2 regions of the Paenibacillus sp. FSL H3-0302 genome follow, and region 2 is predicted to be linked to the other one. Evidence: a T-box and tRNA genes for the amino acid it is inferred to sense, from the RefSeq annotation. Region 2 holds a T-box; the other holds one or more tRNA genes.
The links. The T-box of region 2 lies ahead of metG (methionine--tRNA ligase). A T-box ahead of a tRNA ligase gene usually reads a tRNA of that ligase, here a tRNA-Met.
Positions count from the first base shown of each region.

Region 1: it encodes a tRNA-Met, which carries the amino acid that the T-box ahead of metG (methionine--tRNA ligase) is inferred to sense. The anticodon was not compared.

Region 1 is NZ_CP150284.1:5,164,124-5,175,923, reverse strand. Features, by position in the region: gene MHH50_RS23015 (N-acetylmuramoyl-L-alanine amidase) at 1-98, shown strand, start outside; gene MHH50_RS23010 (hypothetical protein) at 425-1,141, opposite strand; gene MHH50_RS23005 (hypothetical protein) at 1,219-1,764, opposite strand; gene MHH50_RS23000 (hypothetical protein) at 2,289-2,576, shown strand; gene MHH50_RS22995 (thermonuclease family protein) at 2,638-3,768, opposite strand; gene MHH50_RS22990 (hypothetical protein) at 4,552-5,589, shown strand; gene MHH50_RS22985 (DUF3006 domain-containing protein) at 5,793-6,008, opposite strand; gene MHH50_RS22980 (MBL fold metallo-hydrolase) at 6,009-7,061, opposite strand; tRNA gene MHH50_RS22975 (tRNA-Met) at 7,256-7,321, shown strand; gene MHH50_RS22970 (sialidase family protein) at 7,760-8,896, opposite strand; gene MHH50_RS22965 (hypothetical protein) at 9,011-9,376, opposite strand; gene MHH50_RS22960 (hypothetical protein) at 9,785-10,288, shown strand; gene MHH50_RS22955 (hypothetical protein) at 11,152-11,800, opposite strand, start outside.
Region 2 is NZ_CP150284.1:4,899,441-4,911,240, forward strand. Features, by position in the region: gene MHH50_RS21850 (metal ABC transporter ATP-binding protein) at 1-173, opposite strand, end outside; gene MHH50_RS21855 (zinc ABC transporter substrate-binding protein) at 208-1,197, opposite strand; gene metG (methionine--tRNA ligase) at 1,410-3,422, opposite strand; T-box leader at 3,470-3,730, opposite strand; gene yidD (membrane protein insertion efficiency factor YidD) at 3,771-4,034, opposite strand; gene MHH50_RS21870 (transcriptional repressor) at 4,037-4,498, opposite strand; gene MHH50_RS21875 (copper amine oxidase N-terminal domain-containing protein) at 4,723-6,957, opposite strand; gene MHH50_RS21880 (sensor histidine kinase) at 7,304-9,073, shown strand; gene MHH50_RS21885 (response regulator) at 9,086-10,330, shown strand; gene MHH50_RS21890 (extracellular solute-binding protein) at 10,349-11,632, shown strand; gene MHH50_RS21895 (ABC transporter substrate-binding protein) at 11,706-11,800, opposite strand, start outside.

The sequences.
Region 1 (11,800 bases), 260 kb from region 2:
ACGGCACTACCTATACTCCTGCACGAGCTGTAGCAGAGGCTCTAGGGGCTACAGTTGTATATGACGCAGTAAGAAAGAAGGTTAACATTACAAAGTAACTTTTTAAACATCTTAAGATTATATATCCACTGGCCTAAGCTGGTGTTTTTTTTTGTTTAGCTTGCCCAGAGGCACGCATTATCTAGTTATCTAACAAAAGTTGAGGGTGTACAAAGAAGTAAAGTTATCATAGACTAGACGATCAACAATGGAGGTCGGAGAATCCACGGAGTTTTTCTATCTGACTCGAAAAAACTTGGCAAGAATAGAAGAGCCAGCGGACAAATGACCGCTGGCTAAACTCGAAAAAGTGATTTCATCCAGAAACTAAATTCTATGTAGTAACGTTATAATGTCTGTCGAGTTTCCAGTGACTGTATTTTTATTAGGGAGCAAATATAGCCCCTTCATTATTGTAGTATGCGTAATGAGATGAAGTGTAAGTAAATGATACAGTGACAGATACCGCCTGGTTGCCAGCTTGAACACCTCCGGAGGTAGAAGTTTCTCCATTGTTGCAGAACTGACCATTCACAATCCAATAGATTTGTGTTGGATTTACTATTTTTGCAGTAAGATTACCTCCGTATACTTTAGAATAAGGTAATGTAAGACCGGAAAGTGTGTTTTTTGCATTCATTTGAACATCGAACATTTCATTAAATTGATAAAAAGATCCAGAATGGTACGTAATTGCATAAACCATTAGAGTTGGATTGTAATACGGATTTACATCTAAAACAACTGAAAATTTTGATACTCCTGTACTTGCAGCAGCCAAAGTTGAATTTTTAGAATTTGTAGATGAATTTGATGTTTTATCGGGGTGTGTAGTTCGTACTTCTTCTACTGTTCTACCACTATTTTCTGCAATTTCAGCAATAGCTTCTTCATAACTCATTTCTTCTACAGTCACTCGATCCCCCAAACTTTCCAAATTGTTCAAATCAATTTTTCCTTGAAGCAAATCAGAATTAATTTCTTGGAGTTGCTGTGAACTTGAATCGCCTTCAGTGCTTGCTGCGTAAGAATGAGAAGCTGGCAAAATAAGTGATGCACATAGAGTTAAGGATAAGGCAAATGCTGATAAAACTTTTTTCATAATAATGTCTCCTTTTCTATTAATTTCTTACACAATATATCATAATGTGGTATATCTTGTAAACTATTGAATTATAATCATCTATAACCACCATTATTGAAAATTTGGACTATCTTGGATATTCTTAGAATTATATTTAGTTTTTTGTCTTTCTCAGTAGGGTTTTCAGGAAGATCCAACCCCCAAACTTGATATCTATCATTAGTACGAACAAACCCAGAAACATACTGTCCTGATTTGCCAAATTCGACATCATTTAATGTTAATCTTGAGTCTCTAAAAACTCCGGGGAGTATATCCTCTGTTCCAATGAAGAAAACAGGGTATTCAATACGACTAAAGTAATCTTGGTATGCTTTGGTTGCAGCTTGATTAAAATATTCCCTCGTTACAATAAGAGCATCATAGGTCTTGTTTTTTTCCTCTAAGAGATCCGTTAATTCTATTGGTTTGTAGTTAATATTCTCAACTTGTTGAAACGGATTCTTTCCTACGATAGCAATTTCTAAAGGGATTGTAGGTAGGTCATATAGTTCGCTATTATTTGTTACAGTTTTATTCTCCTGACATCCTAAAAGAAGCACTGATAAAATTAATAAAAATGAAAGTAATTTAATTCTCAAAATTCAACTCTCCTTCCAATTTTAAAAGATAGTTTATATTTACAAACATATCTTTATATTACATTATTTAATGATAAATACCAATTATAAGGAATCTCCTAACGGTCTTTAGTGCAAATATACAATCGCTGTGAGAAATGGCCTGGGAGCCGTTTGCAACAGTATTGGGGATATAAACATAGTTTCACCACTCCATAATTATAATTTTTAGAATGACGTAGGAGGGCAGGTAAGTCTTGGATCATGGGAATCACTGTCTCTTTTTTTCATTGCTTAAAATTTCCTAATGCGGTTATAATACAAACAAGTGTTCTTATTTTTTGGAGGCGATCACATGAAAATGAGTGTTGGCCAAACAGTTGAAATTATATATCAGGACAAAGCGGAAAAGATTACGCAACGCAAGATCGAGGTCTATGGTATTCGTGACGGTCGTATCCGGGCTACATGCCTGACCACCAACTCGCCCCGTGTATTCTTAGAATCCAGTATCCTGTCATGGCAACCCATACAGGAGAGACGCTATGCTTAGCGATACGGCCCGCAAGCTGTTGATGATTATGCGGCATTGCTCGGTGCATCATGGATACATGCCTACGATAGAGGTACTGGAGACAAAGAGCGGACGGACACCAGAAAAGATTCTAGCCGGGCTGCAGGAATTGGCAGAGGACAACTACATTCTGTGGGAATTTGGGAAACCACCTGAGAGTGCAGTTGTCGTTGAGGGATGGGAGCGAAAAGAGGATCGACCAGCATATGTTTCATGGGGCATTGACGGTGGCCATATAGATTACTGGACAGATTACTAGGAAGGTATACATAATTGTAATGACATAGCTAAACCACAGGAGCACTTCCTGGGGTTTAATTTTATTCACAACCTATACCGTCTCCGTCTCGATCGAGCTTTCTTGAGTAGCCAGGGTCACCTGCATAGATTGGATCTGCGCCGGCTGCCCTAACGGCGGAACAGTTTTTGTAATAAACATCTTGGACTGGTTGGGGTGTTGCTGTTGGCTTTTTAGTAGGAGCAGCAGTTGGCTTCTTTGTTTGTGCTGCAGGTTTTTTCGTTTCAACAGGTTTCAAAGTAGCCACTGGTTTTGGTGAGGGTTTGACAGTAGCAGTTGGTTGAGTACTTACTTTCGCAACTACAGTATCATCATACCCTTTATCAGTTGCGTAATCTTCTATGCTCCAAATCCCTAACTTAGCCGACTGTGCTTTCTTTTGGATCTCCCTAAATTGATCAACATATTTGACATCAGGCTGATAAACAGCAACCCTCGCAAGCCCCTTTTCAAGCAACATTTCATTTACCATCTTATCACCAACGTATGCATATGCTAAAATGCGTCCATATTTATCCCGCTCAGATACGTCATATTCGAGTTTTACAGTTTTTCCTGTAAGGATTTCTGCTGTATAAGCACTCGCTTCAAGGCCAAAAGGTTGAACCGGCTTAGAAGGATGTTTAGTCTCCGGTGTATCAATAAGTATGAGCCGCACTTTCTCAGATGTGCCGTCTTGTAATTTGACCGTAAAGGTATCCCCATCAGTGACGGAGATTACCTGAACTTCAATTGTTTCCGCAGATGACATTAAACTTGCTGGTTCGATATTTTGCTTTGTATCAACCGACGTTGACACTTTTTCAGTACTTTCAGTCTTGTTAACATTTTCCACAATTTTTTCTTTTGCTACGGAGTTTCCTTGCTCGACAGTTGTAACTTTAGGAATAGTTACTACAAACAATATAAGAGATATCGCAATAGTGATTAATGAATATGTGGTAACCGCTTTGCGTGTCTTTTTAGTTGGATCTCCCCAGCGAATAATTAGTGAAGGCTTAATCAGACCTATAATCCAAATCGGTATTGCAACAAAGGATATCAAGAAAAAGTTAATAGCTATAGCATCCCGAAAAGATATGCCCGTAAAAATAAGAATTTCTATTAAAGCGATAATACTAAGAGAAATCAGAAACTTTTTTGATCTGAGCATCAAGGAACCCCTTTTCTATAAATAGATGAAGTTAGCTTAGCAGAAATGGGAGATTATGACTATTAAATTCAAACGGGAACTTTATCAGAATATTCATGATTGGCACAGCGGAAGCTTGAGATTCTGAGATTGACGGGGTGGGTTCATTTATATATAAGAAATACGATTATACAAACTATAACAAAAGAAAATCACCTGATAAAATCTCGGGGAAATTACATAATCTATTTTCATCAGTTTGTACCTGTTTCTACTCCACGAGTAGAAAAAATAGATCATATTTCAAACTGGTTATGACCTGTTTTTATGGGCTATGTAAAAAGATAATATGAAGTATTGTACCTTGCCAATATCAGCTGGGTATTTTTGCGATCAGAAAAATTTTCCTTTATCGTTACATACATGTTGTGGGAAATGGATTATATTTAGAATACACAGTTTGGAAGCATCGGCAGTGTAATCCGGAAGTATCAAGAAGAGACCTCGCGGATCAGTAACCGCCAAGTCTCTTTTTTATATTCTAGGGGGGGATACATTGTTAAAACCGTCGTCCTCATGATATTGATAATTATCATTTCAGCAGTTGTAGTCTATATTTTTCTGCCAAAAAGGCAGAAGTGTATTCAAAGAATACAGTGATTGATCCTCTTAAGATTACGATCCAAGATATAGACCGTATAGAAGAGGGGACTGATTTAATTTTTACTGATCATGAAGCATATCGAATCCATATTATGCTAACATTGAGTGATTGAATTATTTTGACACAAAGGAGACGAATCCTTGAAGACATATAATGAGATGCTGCTTTCCACACCTTTTATGATAAATGGCAGACTTGAATCGGAAAGTTTCGCATTGAGACCAATTTCTCCCCCAAATCATATGCCTAGATATGAAGAATTTCAATATACAAGTGTTTTTAGAAGTATGTTTGTTTTAAGTCTTACTGTTGAAGTCGATAGCATTAATCCTTTAGGGGTGGATAATAAATCTCTTGGCCCGTATCATAAAACTCCACTTGAGATTGCAGACATGGATGGAGTACGAGCTCTGAAAGTATTTAGAAACTTTTTGTCTTTGCATTATGGGAAAATTTTCTTTGATCATGGTGTTACGAGAATAAATGATCATTTCAGTCTACCAAATATTAATTATTTTATCCCACTGAAAAATGCTAGACATCCAGTTTGTAATATGTTGGATAGGTTGGATTTTAGTCAATCTGGTGAGCTTTCTAACAGTGAAGACAGCTTGAAAAGGCTTGGGGTTTTATTGAAGAAGGGTACAAATAAGAACAAGGATTTTTTGAAATCACTAAATCTATACTACAATGCATTAGAGCAGTATAATATAAATGAAACACTAAGTTTTATGTTGTTTGTTACATCCATAGAAACTTTAACACATAAGTATTCTAAAAAAAGTAATATAACATCTCGAAATCTAGATTCAGATGATTATTTCTTTACCAAAATTATAAATATTATCGAAACGGATGTTGGTCAATCTGAAAATCGTGATTTTTTGAAGGGATTTGTTTTAGAGAGATATAAGGTAAAGATGAAATTTGTAGATTTTGTGCTTCAATTTTTGAATGAGAACTTTTATGAAATTTGGGAAGATCGAGGAATAGATAGAAGTGCTATTAGTAAAGAGGAAATAGAAGAATTATTGAACAGAATTTATAATCTACGATCAAATTACTTGCACCGTGGAGAAGATATATCGATTGAAATTAAGTTATATTCACTTTTGATATTGATTGAAAGAATTACAAGATTTATTTTGATTAAAGTATTTGATGAGCTGACAGCTTGATAAGCTTCATATTATGGAAATGCGATTGTTTGGATACTAAATTAAAAGTATTCAAGATATATGCCGATCTATGATACTACCGCTTCTCTTAAATGTACATTGGTAGCATTAATGATCAAGGATATTCTCGGATTTGAATTTGGAAAGAGGATGGATAAGAGTTAGTACATAATAAAACCCCGGATATTCACCGGGGTTCATTTTTAATCTTCGAACAAATCGTCCATTAGCTGCTGAATGTCTTCTTTTCTCTTTTTCGAGTCATTCTTATCGATCAGAATTTCATTATCTTTAAAAATAAGGGTATCTCCAGACTTTGCCTCTTTAGGTAAAATTGATTTTAAGATATCCTCAGTTTGCCCTTCAAATTCTACAACGGCATACTCACCTTCAAAGCGGTCAATGATTCCTTTATGCATTTACTTAGCCCCCTTAGTCGATGTAAAAGTGATTTTATTGCCATCACTTATTGCAGTAATTGTACCTTTTTGGTCAGTTCGTAACACTGAAGTATTCGCATTTTTTAACCTTGTAAGAATCCCGGAATCTGGATGCCCGTAATTATTTTTACCGACGCTTATTACTGCGTACTGTGGGTTAACGGAGTCGATGAATGCTTTGCTGGTTGAACTACTGGAGCCGTGATGGCCGACTTTTAATACATCAGCTTTTAAATTCATGCCATCGTCTAACATATCGTTCTCAGAAGCCTTTTCAGCATCGCCGGTAAAGAGGAAGGACTTGTTCTTATAAGTGACCTTTAAGACAGCACTCCAGTCGTTAATATTATCCCCATACGTTTTAATAGGAGCCAGGAACTTAGCCTCAACACCAGTTAAAGGAATGGTAACGCCTTTAGTCACTGCTTTGATGGTACGTCCCTCATTCTTTACAGCGGTCAAAAAATCTTTGTATGTCTCAGTGGTATGTGATACCTTTGGAGCGTAGACAGATTTAACATCCAGCGCTTTGAGAACATCATCTAATCCACCAATGTGATCTGCGTCAGGATGAGTAGCAACCAGGGCATCAAGTGTCTTTACACCAAGGGCGTTCAGGTATTTTACTACATTCTTACCCTGATCGTTATTACCTCCGTCAATGAGGACATATTGATTATTAGGAGTTCGGATTAAGGTAGAGTCCCCTTGGCCAACATCGAAAAAGTAGACCTGAAGAGTGCCGACGTTTTGTTTCTTTGGTAAAAGCAAAGCTGGAGCTGGCGTAGAAGTAGGCTTTGCTGTTGGTTTCGCAGTAGGCTTAACAGCTGGTTTCGCAGTGGCAGCAGGTTTTGAATTTGAACTACCACCATTGTGGTAATGGTATTCTCCGTCTTTCAGTCCCCACTTTGCACAATTGGTGCGGCAATAATGACCGCCATTTGCATCTGTGCGTCCTGGATGCGCCTCAGCAAGTACAGGCATCAACAATAAAACAAGTGACATGAAGATTGGTACAATAATTCTTTTCATAAAAAAATAAACCCCTAATGTATGATTCTGGGAGTATTCTATCAGTTATAGGTAATTTTTTCTAGAGAACATTACGAAAACTTGCTAACGAATTTGTAAACGAAGTATCTGATATAGAGTTAAATTCATGAATAGAAAAACCCCTATAATAGAAGAAAAAGAAACACAGTTAAGCTTATTTTAACCTTTCCCCAAGCTCAGTTGGTTAGAGCGGTCGGCTCATAACCGATTGGTCGGGGGTTCGAGTCCCTCAGGGCCCACTTATCAAAAACCCTTACTTTGTAAGGGTTTTTTGCTGTCTGTAGGTTCCCTTGTAAGTAGAAGTGGATGAGTTGGAAAAGCGACAAAATAGAAAATGATCACATTTTGGTCACGGCGTTGATAGATCCTCTGGTTTTATCATAGATCATCTGGAAAACGGTAAAAAGTATGTATTCTGTGGAACTGCACTCTTGTAGAGGAAAGGGGGACAGTCAAGACATATAGACTATTAAGTAGCAAGCACCATACGCCGTAGATTTTGATTGAATTAATAGCATGTCCAATACGCTGAAATTGATGATTTCTTTGAACAGGTTAATGCTGAATTTTGATAAGAAGCAATAAAGGATGCCGCATGTTCGCTCGGCATCCTTTATTGAAGATGGATATACTAACTTAACAGCCTTTTAATTAATCATCAGAAGTTGATTAATAGCTTATTGATTATCCCCAAACCAGATGTTCTCAGTACCGGTCCGCGTGTCTGTCCATACGCTCACTAGACGGCCTGTCTGGGGGACGATGGCATTACCGATGTAGTCCCCAATTAGGGGGATGCCGGTGACGTCAAAGGAAGTTGTTGTTATCCGGGTGTTTGTATACGTCATACCGCCATCTCTAGATGTTGCTAGATAAACATCAAGGTTGAGGGGGTTGACTCGATTAGTGTAATAGGTAACGAATATTGCACCATCCGCAGGGGATACGGTGATGGCTGGGAAAAAGTTTTGGGAGCCCACCGGACTACCTGTAATGGATATTGGTGCCCCCCAATCCACACCAAAATTGGTGGAAGTGGCAAGAAAAATATCGGAATAACCTTCTCGAAAATCTTGCCATACAGCATAGACATTACCTCGCGTCGTCGGTGCATTAGAAATATCTGCTGCGAGGGAAGGGTATGTCAGACATCTAAATGTATATCCCGGCAATGGATCTGGTGGGACTACAACGCTGGCGACCATGGTTTCAGGAGTAAAAATGACCCCACCGTCTGAGGATGTGCGAATTTTAAGATCAGTATTACCGGGAGGCTGATTGATCCATCCCACGATAACAATCCCATTTAATGTAATTGCTATACCGGGGAATTCTTCGAATTCTTCGACCGAAGACAGCAGGGAGGGACTGGAATAGGTACTACCGTTATCTAGGGAACGATTGAAGAATATCGTATTTCCCGGTATGAATTGTGTGTTGTAATCATGCGTATAACCAGTATATACATTTCCAAAAAAGGGACTTGATCCAGCTTTGTCGGTGACAACGACCACCTGATCATCATTTACAAACTGCCCAAACCCTTGATTCACGATGACTGGAGGTCCGAATGAAGAGGCATTGTCGGCAGATGTATAGGAAACGATCGACCCGCTGAGACCGTCTGAATCGAAGGCGTGGGCTAATACTACGAAAGTGGTCGGGAAAATATAATCAATATGTGGTGCTTCGATGCCTGCAAATCCTGTCGGTAACGGCAATAACGTTGTTGTCCAAGTGGCACCTGCGTCAATAGATTTGTATAAACCTATATTAGGAGGGCCTAATCGAAGATCTACAGCTACGGCAACCATAACTGAAGGATTAAGCCAATTTACCGCGATGGTGGGCTCAAACTGAACGCTTGCGCTCGGCGAAATTTGAATATTAGCCATGCTAAGCTCCTTTCGTCAGAGAGTTTTCGGTACTTATGGGTTCAGCTGAGCTATGAAAGTAAGTTCGGATTGCAGCACTCTTTGATGGGGAATGACGTTTCCTGACGAATCCGTTCCGAACACCGTGATAATCGTGTCTGCCGGTGCGTTTCCAGTTACGAGAAATTGGACTTCATAAGCTGAATTGCCTGCGATATTAAAACCGAGAAACTGGCTGGTGTTAGCATTAACATTTAATGAGTTGGAGTAGACTAAACCTTTACTAACCAAGGTATTCCATACGTAAACGTGATAGACTACGTTAGATGAAAAACTAAGGTTGTCATTATCGATATTAATGAGCACGTTGGATGCTGGGGTAGTCCCTGTGTTCGTAATGATGCCTGTTGTTGTTGCCATGAGCTTCACCTCTTTATTAGTTTGCTATATATATATGAATTGAGATTCATTGTGTTTGGACAAGGGAATCAGAAAAATCGCGGAAATGAATACTGAGAGGTCTAATTAGGTGGGGAAATACAAATAAAATTTCAGCATGATCTGAAGTAACTTGATTATAAGTTGAACAACAATTGACGATTTTTACGACTTCTCTGCCACTGCTGATCTTGTAAGGCGCATGCAGGTAACTATTCGCTATCAGCAGGAGAATTTTAAGAATTTTAAATAGAAGGTCTGACATTTATTTTAAATAAATGTTATAATTATTAAATCAGTGTGTAGAGATATTGGTCTTTTTTATTGGGCCAAAAATATATGTCTCATGATACGTCTGCCATCTGAAATATATTCACGGAGATGACAAACATGCATGGAGACACAAGACTGCCCAGAAACGGAAAAGAAGGTATACTATTTTTACTCATTATTTCAATCATTTCAGTTAACACTATTGCCCCTATTATTGTGGGGTTGGAACGCGGCTTCAGTAAGGAAGTGTATATAGATACACTAAAGGTTATTCCATTTATGTGGATGATCGTAGTTTTATCCGTAAGATTAGTTGCAGGACCGATTGTTGGAAAAGTGATGCCGAAATTCATGGGACAAACCGATGGATTTAATGCAAGGATTCTGTTGAATACTTTATTGAATGTCACAGTGTTATCTATTTTACTATCAATTATCGGCACATGGGTTGGGACGAAACAAATAAGCCTGGATCCACTTAAAAACTTCCTTCACATCTGGCCGAGAAACTTTGGAATAGCATTTTGGATTGAACTGTTGGTTGCGCAGCCGATCGCAAGATTTGCGATGAAAACATTACACGCAAGACAGGATCGTAAAACAGAAAGTGTAAATGCGTAACTAGCTAGAGTGTAGTAGACTAATAAGAAATTCAAGGAGCGTCCATGGTGGGCGTTCCTTTTTTGCAGCAATCGGAAGTATCGAGAGAGACCCTGTGTTCCTTTGAAATTTGATTCCATAACAATTACGTGAACGATGCTTCTCCTGTCAGACACAGCTGACCCTTAAAGCGGTTTTTTTCCACATTTGCAATTCTAACGGACTCCATAGTCGCTATTGGCATAAAAAGTACCGCATGTGAGCCTCTTTCTAGGCATTAGCGTCCATGGAGTCCGAAACCATGCTCTTAAGGCTGAAAATCAGCAAATAGCGACATCTGGGTCCGATAGCTCGAGGTGGAGGAGGTTAGTTCGTTTATTCGTTAGCTCGTTAGTGCCGTGCTCCTCACAGATTTAGTTGCAGAAATTATAATGAGAAGCAGCTTTTAAAGGAACAATCAGTAGTCTCACCTCTACAACCAGCATATCTAGTATGCGAGTTCATAAACCATTCAGTAAAGCACAAAACGGCACTGCTCCAAACCATGAAATGGTTTTGAAGCAGCGCCGTTTTTGTTAACAGCCAGCTAAATTGTCCAATGGAGAGCAGGGTGACCGAAACGTTGTCCCTAATTTCTTCCGATTGCAGTCCCGATCGCAGTCCAACCGCAGTCTCGATCACAGTCCCGATCGCAGTCCCGATCGAGTCCCGATCGCAGTCCTGATTGCAGTCCCGATCGAGTCCCGATCGCAGTTCCGATCGCAGTCCCGATCGCAGTCCCGATCGCAGTCCCGATCGCAGTTCTGATTACAGTCCCGATCGCAGTTCTGATTACAGTCCCGATCGCAGTCCCAACCGCTATCCCTGGGTTTCCACCAGCATTCCTAAAGTTTCATGCTGTTCCACAGCTGCTGGAATGCCCCGGATTCGACCTCGAAGAATACCGGTGCTTGACCGTAGCGTACAAGTCCTTGACCGAACAGCGTCAGCTCTACTCGGGCGTTGTCTTCCAGCTGTAAATAGATGATCTTACGGTCTTCGCTGTCGTAGATGCCTTGCTCGATCAGCGGCTCTGCTGCCAGTGGTTTAGCCGCTTGGAGGGCTGTCAGGAAGCTATCAAGCGCCTCGCCATTGGCGAGTGGCGCCTGCTGCTGGAGGCCGTTGTTCCAACTGTTGAAGCTTTCCCATTGTGCAGAAGTAACTCGGCCTTCAAGATTCAGCTTGCCGAACAGGTCGGCGCCGCTGTTTATGGTGATGCCGTTGGTGTGCTCATACAGTTCGGCGAATACCTCGCCGTTGATTACCGAATAGGACATAATCAGAAAGCTGGAGTCATAGCCCTTCACGGAATAGAGATCCGTTTCGCCGATGTTCGAGGCTAACTCAATATATTCGTCGTTACCGCTCCATTCGTTGATGCCGCCTGTAGTGCGTCCCAACTTATCACCGCGCAGAGCAGCAGCATCGGCAGCGTCAATGCGAGTCGCTGACTGTGTATAAATATTATTTTTATACACGACCAAGGCGATCATA
Region 2 (11,800 bases):
ATCATTTTCATCAATGTTGTTTTACCAGCACCATTAGAACCAATGATACCAAGGAAATCTCGTTCTCTTACACTATAGTTAAGATTCGATATCACCTTCTGTTCCCCATATGAAAAAGAAAGATCCTGTATATCGATGATATGCTGATGGCAGTCCAAGGATACCGATTGCATGCTTAAGTACCGCCTTTCCCTTATACTTTCCTTATTATTGTAAGGCCATAATCAGATTTTGCAAATTTTTCTCCATCAGAGTGAAGTAATTATCGCCGTTCTTCTCTTGCTCCGCAGTAAGTCCCTCTACCGGATTAAGCACCATAGTGGAAACGCCCGCTTCGGCGGCCAGAGTCTTAGCCAGTTTATCGGAGACAAGCTCTTCAAAAAAGATATACTTAATCCCTTCATCTTTTACCATTTTCGCAAGCTTCACTAAATCCTGTCCGCGCGGCTCAGCGTCTGGCGAAAGTCCCATAATCGCATGCTGATCCAATCCATAGTCACGGGCAAGGTAAGAAAAAGCCTGATGCGATACTACGATCTTATGGTTGGGCAGCTTAGCAAGCTCCTCTTTGAATTTACTGTCTAACGCCTGCAAACGTTCCGCAAGCTTATTGTAACGCTCTTCATAACCTTCTTTATGCTCAGGATCCACGGACTGAAGGCTTTCTTTAATATTCTGAGCCATGACAATGGCTGATTTTGGACTTACCCAAGTATGCGGGTCTGTATGCAGGCTGTCTCCTGAGGCATTACTGTTATGATCCGTGTCCTCATTTTGATGAGACTCTTCCTCACTTGCCCCATGATCATGCCCGTCATCTTCATCGGTCATGATATAATCAATACCTTGACTTACTTCAACCGCCTTAACTTTACTGCTGCTATCAAGGCCTTTTAAAAAGTTAGGAACCCAGCCTTCTAAGCCTGCACCGTTATATAGAAATAGCTGTGCCTTAGAAGTGTTGATAATATCTTGACTGCGCGGTGTCCAATCATGTGGCTCCACACCCACTGGAAGCAGGTTAATAGCATTGATATCTTCCCCGCCAATCTCCTTAGCAAACTCGTAAATAGGATAAAAGGTTGTAACTACATTTACTTTCCCTTCAACTATACTTCCACTGCTCTTAGGTCCGCATGCACTTAGTGTAAATACAAGTACCAGTGCAAGGACGAGCAAACTTATACGTGATTTCATTGCCGCCATTATATTGATCTACCCCTCAAATCGTAAATTTTACTATTAGTAGTATAATAGTAATCGTTACGATAAGTCAACAAAGAAACCTCACTCAGAAGAAAGACGGTATCGTCCTTTATAAAAAAGAAATGCTCCCACAACCAACCCGGCTGAAGGAGCATTCCCTTGTTCAAGCAACCTCATTAAAAAATTTCTACAACAGTATTGTCTTATTTCACTACTGCTCCGTTTGGCATACTGTCCGGCACGGTAGCGATCGTTAGCTGGTCATCTTTAGAAGCCGCCAAAATCATCCCTTGGGACAACTCCCCACGCAGCTTCACCGGTTTAAGGTTTACGATACAAATCACTTTACGTCCCACCAGCTCTTCCGGTGTATAGAATTTCGCGATACCAGAAACCACTTGACGTTGTTCATAACCCAGATCCAGTTGCAGCTTCAGCAGCTTGTCAGCTTTTTTCACTGGCTCTGCAGCAATAACCTGGGCTACCCGCAGCTCTGCTTTAGCGAAATCGTCAATGCCGATTTCCTCTTTATGCTCTTCCACTGGCTCGGAGTCCGCAGCAGTAGGAGCAGCCGCTTCCGCCACTTCAGCCGCAGCTTTACCAGCGCCCATAGCCTCGGCAATATAAGCTACCTCTTGCTCCACATCTAGACGTGGGAAGATTGGATTGCCTTTCACCAGCTTTGTTCCTGCCGGAATCAGGCCAAAGGTCTTACCGCTATCCCAAGTCGTTAACTCACCAGGCTCAATACCCAGCTGTTCCCAGATCTTTGCTGGTGTTTGTGTCAAGAACGGCTGCAGCAGGATTGAAGCGGTACGCAGACCTTCCACCAGATGTCTCATCACTGAAGCCAGCTCGGCGGTTCTATTTTCATCTTTGGCAAGCACCCAAGGTTGTGTCTCATCGATATATTTGTTGGTGCGGCTAATGAATATTCCGATAGCTGTCAGCGCCACGGAAAACTCCATTTTTTCCATAGCTTCTTCTACTTTGGAATAAGTATTCTCAGCCGCAGCTTGAAGCTCACCATCAAATGCTGTTACATTTCCTTCATATGCCGGAATCTCGCCTGCAAAATACTTTTCAACCATAGCCCCTGTACGGTTCAACAGGTTACCAAGGTCGTTGGCAAGATCATAGTTAACCCGGTCTACAAAGCTTTCCGGTGTGAACGTGCCATCCGAACCAAACGGTACTTCGCGCAGCAGGTAGTAACGTAATGCATCCAAGCCATAACGATCAATCAGTGTCACAGGATCAACTACGTTACCTTTAGATTTCGACATTTTTCCATCTTTCATGAGCAACCAGCCATGGGCAAATACCTTTTTCGGAAGGGGTTCACCAAGCGCCATCAGAATGATCGGCCAGTAAATGGTATGGAAACGAACGATTTCTTTACCAACGATGTGTACATCCGCAGGCCAGAACTTGTCATACAAGGTGCGATCCTCGGAACCATAACCCAGAGCAGTAATATAGTTAGTCAAGGCATCAATCCACACGTACACGACATGCTTCTCGTCGCCCTTAACTTTTACGCCCCAATCAAAGGTTGTACGGGAAACTGCAAGGTCTTCCAGTCCGGGTTTGATGAAATTGTTAATCATTTCGTTCTTACGGGATTCCGGCAAAATAAACTCTGGATTCTCCTCGTAAAATTGCAGCAAACGATCCGCATATTTACTCATCCGGAAGAAATAACTTGCTTCCTTCACCAGCTCAACCGGGTGGCCGCTATCTGGGCTTTTTGCACCAGTAATCACACCGTTGTCATCACGCACTATATCAACTAATTGCGTTTCTGTGTAAAAGGTTTCATCTGGGATACTATACCAGCCTTCATATTCACCTTTATAGATGTCTCCTTGCTGCAGCAACCGATCAAAAATATCCTGTACCACTTTTTTATGACGCTCTTCCGTAGTACGGATGAAGTCATCGTTCGAAATGTCCAGCTTACGCCATAGCTCCTTAATACCAACAACAATGTCGTCTACGAACTGCTGAGGGGTCTTTCCTGCTTCCTCTGCCTTCCGCTCGATCTTTTGTCCATGTTCGTCTGTACCGGTTAGATAACGCACTTCGTAGCCGCGCAGACGTTTGTAACGGGCCATTGCGTCTCCTGCCACGGTTGAATAAGCATGTCCGATATGTAGCTTGTCACTTGGATAATAAATTGGTGTCGTTAGGTAAAACGTTTTTTTCTCACTCATTCAGTAATCATCCTTTCTTATTAAAAAACAAAAAACTCCCGCCCCCATAATGGGGCGAGAGTATAACTCACGCGATACCACCCAAATTTCCTGTCTCTTCACAGAGCGCAGGCTTCGCCAGTTCCCTCGCGGGAACTGTCCATTAACGCTGGATCACGCTGTTATCTTACGTGAACCACAATTGCAGTTCCCGCTCGAACACAGTTCCTCCCGGACCATATTCAATCTAACGCTCCATACCGGATTTCAGCATATTCCGGCTCTCTGTAATGGACGTAACGATTTACTTATCCGTTCTTCGGAATTCATACTATTACTTGTGAATATACCCAATGGTAAGGCCCCATGTCAAGTCGCAGGGGCAGAATCCTTCTCAGCAGATTCATCTTGAAGAGGCGGCACAGGATCAAGTCCTCCAGGATGAAAGGGATGACATCTGGCAATCCGCTTAGCTGCAAGCCATGAGCCTTTCAATGGACCATGGACTTCAATGGCTTCCAGGGCATAGGCAGAGCAGGTTGGATAGAAGCGGCAGGTTGCAGGTTTAATAGGGGAAATGTACCTGCGATACACCCGAATAGGCGCCTGAATCGTTCTGCGTAGGGTCACCATTTCTAAAGTCCCTTTTGTTTATCTGATGCTGCAACTAATTCTTCTTCCCGGTTCTCTTCACATTCTTTGCAATAACCGAACACCTCAAATTTATGCTTGACTACCCGGAATTGATCGGGTGTATCCGTTAAATTCATCGGGCAGAAATTAATCGGGTAGGTCTTTTGGCATTGAAGGCAGATCATATGATGGTGATGATCCTGATGATTGCAGCTTCCCTTGAACTTCACTCCGTCTTCAAAGACAATCTGTTCAAGCACACCAAGCTCTTCCATTACACGAAGATTGCGGTACACCGTATCAAAGCTAAGTCCGCTATACTTACGGCCCATATGCTCATATACATCCTTCGCTGACAAATATCCCTTATTCTCGCCGAATAACTGGGCAAGCGTTTTGCGTTGGTCGGTGATTCGCAGTCCTTGCCCCGACATGACTTCTAATATTTGTTCTGTCGACAGCATACGCTCATCTCCCATAAGATCAGATCAGTTCATTTATATTTCACTCTCTTAATAATGCCCCAAAATAAATGCCCCGTCAATGAAGCACCATGAAGCGCCCCTACGCAACCTCTGAATTATTATATTTAAACAAAAGCCCGGCTGCGTATTCCTTTACGGAATATTCAGCCGGGCCTTTATTGTAGATAATTCCCCAATAGAGCTTATAGGGATATTCCTATTTGTTATTTCTTTGCTGGAAGTGGAGTGATGAGGAAATTGACCGGCAAGTTACTGCCTGAAGCTGCTGTGAACAAAATCTCCACAGAACCTCCATACTCACCACTACGATAAACCACACTGTTCATGTCAGCGTTCGAGAGACTTCCCACGCTTGGCATATGCACGATTTGGTTATTAACCATAACCGGCCCCATATAGTTACCGCCACGTGGATTAAACGTAATCAATGAGTTTGGTGCAACATTTTCGAATCTGATCTTGTATAATACCCCGAAATTACCGGCATTGGATGCTTCCGTACCTGCCATTGGGTCTACGCCAGCCAGGTTCTTATCACTGTAATTATCGCCTAGCAGAAGTTTTGCAGGAGTTTTTCCTACCTCATCGGTAACCGTGATAATACGAGTAGAATCTTCGTAAGTTCCCCGATTATGCACTCCGTCTCGATCCAGAACTGGAAGTGTTGGAAGTGTAGTCAGTGGATCTTTATTCGCATCAATCAACATGACATTATAATCGATTGGATAATCACTAAATAAGTCCGCTTGAAGTGAAACAATTTCACTTGGTTTCATAGCAATTTGGTTTAGATCGGTCAGAATTGAGACACTTTCCCCTGGTTGCAGAACAATCGTTTTATAATGCTCATTTGTAAGCATAGATTTCCAATAACGTTCTACAGACATTTTACCAGTACCTTCAGGATATGTGCTTGGGCCTGCAAAGCCCACATATTCGGTTGTAAGCGTCGTTGGGTACAAATTGTTATTCGTAGCAATCACATACACTTTAGCTTTAATATTCAGGTTATTCTTGTGGTGAATCAAGAAGCGGGTTTTACCCAAAGAAGTCTCACGGTAAGTAACACCTTCTGTATACACCGTTTCTGGGCTGTTGCTGCGAATTAGTTTATAAGGCTCGGAAGAAAGATTATAAGCTACTTGCTGCCAAGTAGGAACCATCGATCCATCGATGCTAAACACACTGCCCGGAGATGCAAATAATCTGTTGAAATCTTCTTTACTGTACAAGATTTCATCCGAAATATTAACGGTTTTCTCAAACGTGCTGATCGCGCCATGTGAATCTTTTACTTGGACAGCAATTGTCGCTGGACCCGGAGTAAAGAAAGCCTCGGCCTTGTTCGTCCAAGTTACGGTAATTTCATCACCATCAGGATCGCTACTTAGATCGGTATAAGTAATCATTTCACCCATCTTGTATGAATCCTTGTCTGTAGTGAAATTAGCAACTGGAGGTGTATTAGGTTTAAGCACTGTGATGGTCATGGTGTAAGGATCACTCCACTGTTGATTCGCATCCATTACGGAATAGGTTACTACATAATATCCTGGTTGATCATAGATATCCTGCTTGTTACCTCCCCAGCTTTCATCCACAATAGCTACACCATTTGGTGACGAGCTGGAGGTTACGAAGGTCACTGGTTCACCGGCGTAAATTTCAGTTGGCACTGTGAAGGAAGCTTTAGGCTTGTTGTTTAATGTAAGGATTACTCGTTTTTGCACATTATCAACAGTATATGGAATGCCCAGTGCCCCAGTTATGGATGTCAATGGAACCATGAAAGTCCCCTTGTATTGGTAAGCTGGACCTTTCATCGTCTTCTTCTCACCATTAACTGTATAGACCTTGCTGTCGGTCTTAAAGCGCATAACGTCGCTTCCCTTGGTAACAATGGTTTCTTTCGTTTTATAATCATAAACGTATTTCACGCCTACACGTTCTACCATAGCCCGGATCGAAACGTAGGATACGCCGTTTTTCACTGCCATAGGCTGATTAGCTAAATATTCCTGGCCGTTCTGATACATTTTGTTGCTGTTCATCATAAGAATAAGCTGACTGTTAGCCGCAGCACGAGCACCATCTGTTGTTGTAGGTTCTGTAGTAACTCCAGGTGTTGCAGTCGGAAGCGGTGTTGCAGTAGGTGCAATTGTTGCTGTAGGTTCAACAGTAGCCGTAGGATCAACTGTCTCTGCAGGAATTGGAGTAGGTGTTGGTGTCGGTGACACTACTCCTCCTGGCGTCTCCGTCGGCAATGGCGGCAATGGATCAGTAGATTCTGGCATTACCTCCGGCGCAGCTGAAACAACTGTCCCAACTACAGTAGTATTACTTGGGGTATTATTGACAGCTTCAGCAAAAGCCGGCACTGCCGCGGCGGCCTGAGATACGGCCAAAACAGCAACTAACGTTAACTTTTTCAAATCCATGATATAACTCCTCTGCTCCTATTTGTAAATATAAGTAGGTCTCTGTCTTTTTCATACTCCTCTTATATTCCCCGCAAAATGCTGCCACCCACGGTAGGGCGGCAAAAAGCTTTTGCCACGATCGTCATAACAAACATAGTATTAGACGCATGCCACCATAAAAAGTTTCATTATTAAGTAAAGAAAGATTAACGCTGTATTAAATATTGTTGGACAACCACGCTGTTTCCCCTGAAAAAAATGAGATTTTTTCTATAAATATGTTTATTTTTCGTCTGACTATATTCGCTTTCATTTGCTTTTGTTACAATGTATGGAAGAATATCTTTTACATGCGAGGGATAACATGTCCAAAAAAATCTCCATCCTCGTTCAATTAATCATGGGCTTCTCTCTAATCATCTTCACCATCGTAGGATTCACCATTTTTTTGTCCTACCGCTCTTCCTCTCAAGCTGTTCTAAACCGCTCCAACCAATATATCCTGGAATCCGTCAAGCAACTTCAAGGTAAAATGGACGCAATTCTTCAGGATAACGATAAGCTTTCTTCTACGATCATGTTCAGTCCCTTGATTCAAGAAACCTTGGGAGACTTAGCGTTGTCACGTTCACCTCGTACAGACGCCATGGAAATTACTCGTTACATAGATCAACAGACACGTTCCATAAACTCTGACATCCAGTTCAAGCTGCTCGGTCTGTCCGATGATCAGGTGTATACCAACAGCAGTTCCTTAAAGGTCATCTGGGACAGCGAAAAGGAAATCTGCGATGCTTATTGGTTTCCGGCTATAGCACAGAATAAAGGCCGAATGGTCTGGTTCGGTGTAGATGTATGGCAGAACGGTAATATCCCTGTGGTGATGGGAGCCAGACAAATTAATGATTGGAATGATCTAAACCGGTTAGGAACCCTGTTTCTTGTCCTCCCTGTCGAGGTTATCCATAACGCTGTCAGCCAATTTCACCTCGGCAAAAACGAGAAAATCCAAGTTGTTGATTCATTTAATACCATTGTCTATTCCACAGATCCAAAAGAAATTGGACTCTATATGAACGACGGGCTTCTAAAACAATTCAGCAATCATAAAGCCAGAATCGTTCCACAAAAAATAAACTCACGCAATCTGTTCGTATCCTATGCCTATTCCGACTATAGCGAGTGGAGCGTTTTTGCTTACATTGATTCTAAAGACGCTGTTAAAGATTTAAATACGATTCGCCGGAATATTATTTTAATTGGCCTGCTGGGGATGGGTGCTGCCCTACTATTCACTTTCTTTTTCTCTTGGACCCTATCCAAGCCCCTTCGTAATCTGGCAACCAAGCTGAGCAATGTCGAACGGGGAACTACTTTACCTTTTGTAAAAACAACCATGAACAAAGAAATGGCTATCCTTTATTCAAGCTATAATTCGATGCTCCAAAACCTGGATCATACTATCGCTGACCTATCCAGCAAACAAATCAGTGAAAAGCAAGCTCAGATCGTAGCACTCAAAGCGCAATTCCGCCCGCATTTTCTTTATAACACTTTGAATACAATCTATTGGTCGCTCGCCAACAAGCGCATGCAGGAAGAGTCCCAAATGGTACTCGCTCTAAGTGATCTGCTCCGCTATAGTATTGACCGCGGATCCGAATTCGTTACAGTTGAGGAGGATTTAAAGCAATTAGAACGATTCATTTTTCTCCAGAAGCTGCGCTACGAGGACAAATTGCAGATTGATCTTTTTGTAAATCCTGAGGTTATGAATGGCCAGCTTATGAAATTAACCCTTCAGCCACTTGTCGAAAATGCCATTACTCATGGACTTGAACCCACACTTCGGGAAGTATGGCTAATTCGCATACGCGCCTATAGTGAAGGAACATCTCTGGTGTTAACTGTAGAAGACAACGGGGACGGCATGAGCGAGGAAAGTATGGCAGACGCATTAGTCGGCGGTGAGGTTAATCCGGAGAAGCTGCTTCATACCGGAATTGGACTATCTAATCTAAATCATCGCATAGAGCTAATCTACGGACAGGAATTTGGTCTACAGCTATCAACAAGCGAGCTTGGTGGCTTATTTGTGAAGGTCACTGTTCCATTACAGTATGATCAAAGTTAAGGGGGCACAACGATGAATGTGTTAATCGTGGACGATGAAAGTTTTGTTCGCCGTTCTCTGTCAGAAATGCTGGGAAGTGCGAATCACAACTTTAGCATTATTGGCTCGGCAGAGAACGGTTTAGAGGCTGTGCAATTGTTAAAAGAGCATATGGTTGATCTGGTGATATCCGATATCCGAATGCCCGGCATGGATGGGCTGGAACTCGCTAAGCATATCCATGAATGTTATCCAGACACTGAAACCGTGCTGCTCACAGGTTATCAGGACTTCACCTATGCCAGTCAAGCCATCCGTTATGGTGTAAAGGAATATTTGGTTAAACCAAATTCAGTAGAACATATTCTTGAAGTCGCAACAGGCGTATATGAACGTCTTCAATTGAAGAAACAGCAGAGGCAATTAACGCAGCTAAGAGAAAAAAACCTTCGGGAGAAACGCTTATCTGATCTTCTTTACGGCATCCCGTTGCCCTATTTTGAAGAACAACTTATTCCTCCTTTTCATTCCTTTGTAGTCGTAACCGTAAACCATCTTGGAGTGGGCATGCCTCAGAACTGGTCGGAACAAGCCATGTATGCAGCAGTTATAAATATATTAGAAGAATGTTTTGCGCTGTACGCCAACGTTGTTGGCATTCAAGAGGAGCAGGAAGCCATCATGCTATTATTCTATCCTCTTGAGCAGCCTAACGGCGTTGATGAGGTATTGACACAAGAGCTGCTGCATAAGCTATCAGGCATTCTGAAATCGCCATTTTGTGCAGGGGTCTCCAACCCTCACTATCAATTGGGGGCGCTCGCAACCGCCTATCATGAGAGTCTGGAAGCTTGTCAGCAGGTCAAAAAAGAGAGTACGCCATCCGTTATCTTTTTCAGAGACCTCTCCATGCATTCGGCTTCTCCACAGCTCACTGAACAACTACAAGTAAAGGCAACGCGCAGGGTAATCTCTATGATGATTGAGGTTATGAATTCCCGGCTCCAAGAAAATCTCTCCCTCAAGATGATCGCAGACGAACTGTATATGAATCCTACCTATCTCGGCCGATTGTTTAAAGATGATGTAGGGGAGCCTTTCTCTAGCTTTCTTACCAAACTTCGTATTCAAAAAGCTACTGAATTATTAGAGAATGTTACTCTCAAGGTATATGAGGTTAGCGAATTAGTAGGTTTTAAGGATCCTGCGTATTTCAGTCTCATTTTCAAGAAATACATGGGGATGACTCCTCAGGAATTTCAGAAGCACAACAAATAAAGCAGAGGTGTGTTTCTCTTGAATGTAAATGGTAAGTTGATTACTGTCCTATTAACATTTGGCTTGTTACTTAATACAAGTGGTTGTCAGCTCTCCCCTTCCAAGGAAGATACCGCTTTACAAGACCCGATACAGCTGAACATCTGGCTCACTGCTGGATCAGGTCTTGAGTCGCTCATTGACCAATATCAATCCCAGCATCCCGAGCTAGAGATTCATATTCAGACCTCCACCTCCACGCAGCTTCCAGCCAAGCTACAGACCTCGTTCGCAGCTGGATATAGTTCGCCGGATGTGGCTGCCATTGATATTAGCTATTTAGATCGCTTCAAACAATTTCCTGATTATTTTTATAATCTAAAAACCTTTGAAGCTGACAATCTGAAGGACCAATTTCTGAATTGGAAGTGGCAGGAGGTGCTGGGTAATGATTTTATTTTCGGATTACCAACGGAAATTGGACCCTATGCCATGTTATATCGAACGGATATATTCGCATTATCAGGCCTCCCTACTAAACCAGAGGAAGTGGCTAAAGAAATCCAAACTTGGGATCAATTCCTTGAAGCGGGCACCAAAGTACAGGAGAGAACAGGAAAAGCTTTTGTAAATGACTTGGAGAACCTCTATCTCACCCTTCTACGTCAGTCCAAGCTTCAATATTACAGTCCCACAACACAAGAATTGATCCTCGACAATAATCCAGCGGTCAAACGAGCCTGGGACTTCTCAATTCAAGCCCTTAAGCTAAATCTGTCCGCCAGTATTGCAGTGGATACCCAACGCTGGGGTGCAGGCCTGCTCAACGGAGATTTTGCAGTCATGCTCTGTCCGGCTTGGATGATTGGTCATATCAAGAGCAGTGCTCCAACTGCCAGCGGTTTATGGAATGTAACACAAATCCCAGAAAACAGTGCTAATCGCGGAGGCTCCGTTCTGACCTTACCAAAGACAGGTAATCATCCTGATGAATCCTTTGCTCTTATTAAATGGCTAACCGAACCAACGCAGCAATTGGTTTCTTTCAAGGTACAAGGGGCTTTCCCTTCCACCCCCGAAATCTATGATGACCCAGAGATCCACGATCTGCACGATCCCTATTTTCCTAATTCAGAGCTTGGTCTGACCCTTTCGTCAGCAGCAAAAGCAGTAATTCCGACCTACTACGGCCCTCATCACGCTGACGTGGAGACAAGCATGCTCGAATACTTGACCAAAGCTGAAAAAGGCGAGCTAACTCCTAAACTGGCTTGGACCCTTGCTGTTCAAGCCGCAAAGCAAATAGACAGCTCCTTCCGCTAAGTACTATCATAAAAAGGCTCTCCCCGGCTAAATTAACCTGCCGGGGAGAGCCTTTTTTGAATTCATTTTCGCTTTATTTTTGCGCAGCCAGGAAAGCATCCAGCTGTTTTTGTTTCTCTGCAATAATCTTATCGAGCCCTGCCTTCTTCAGCTTATCAGCATACTTAG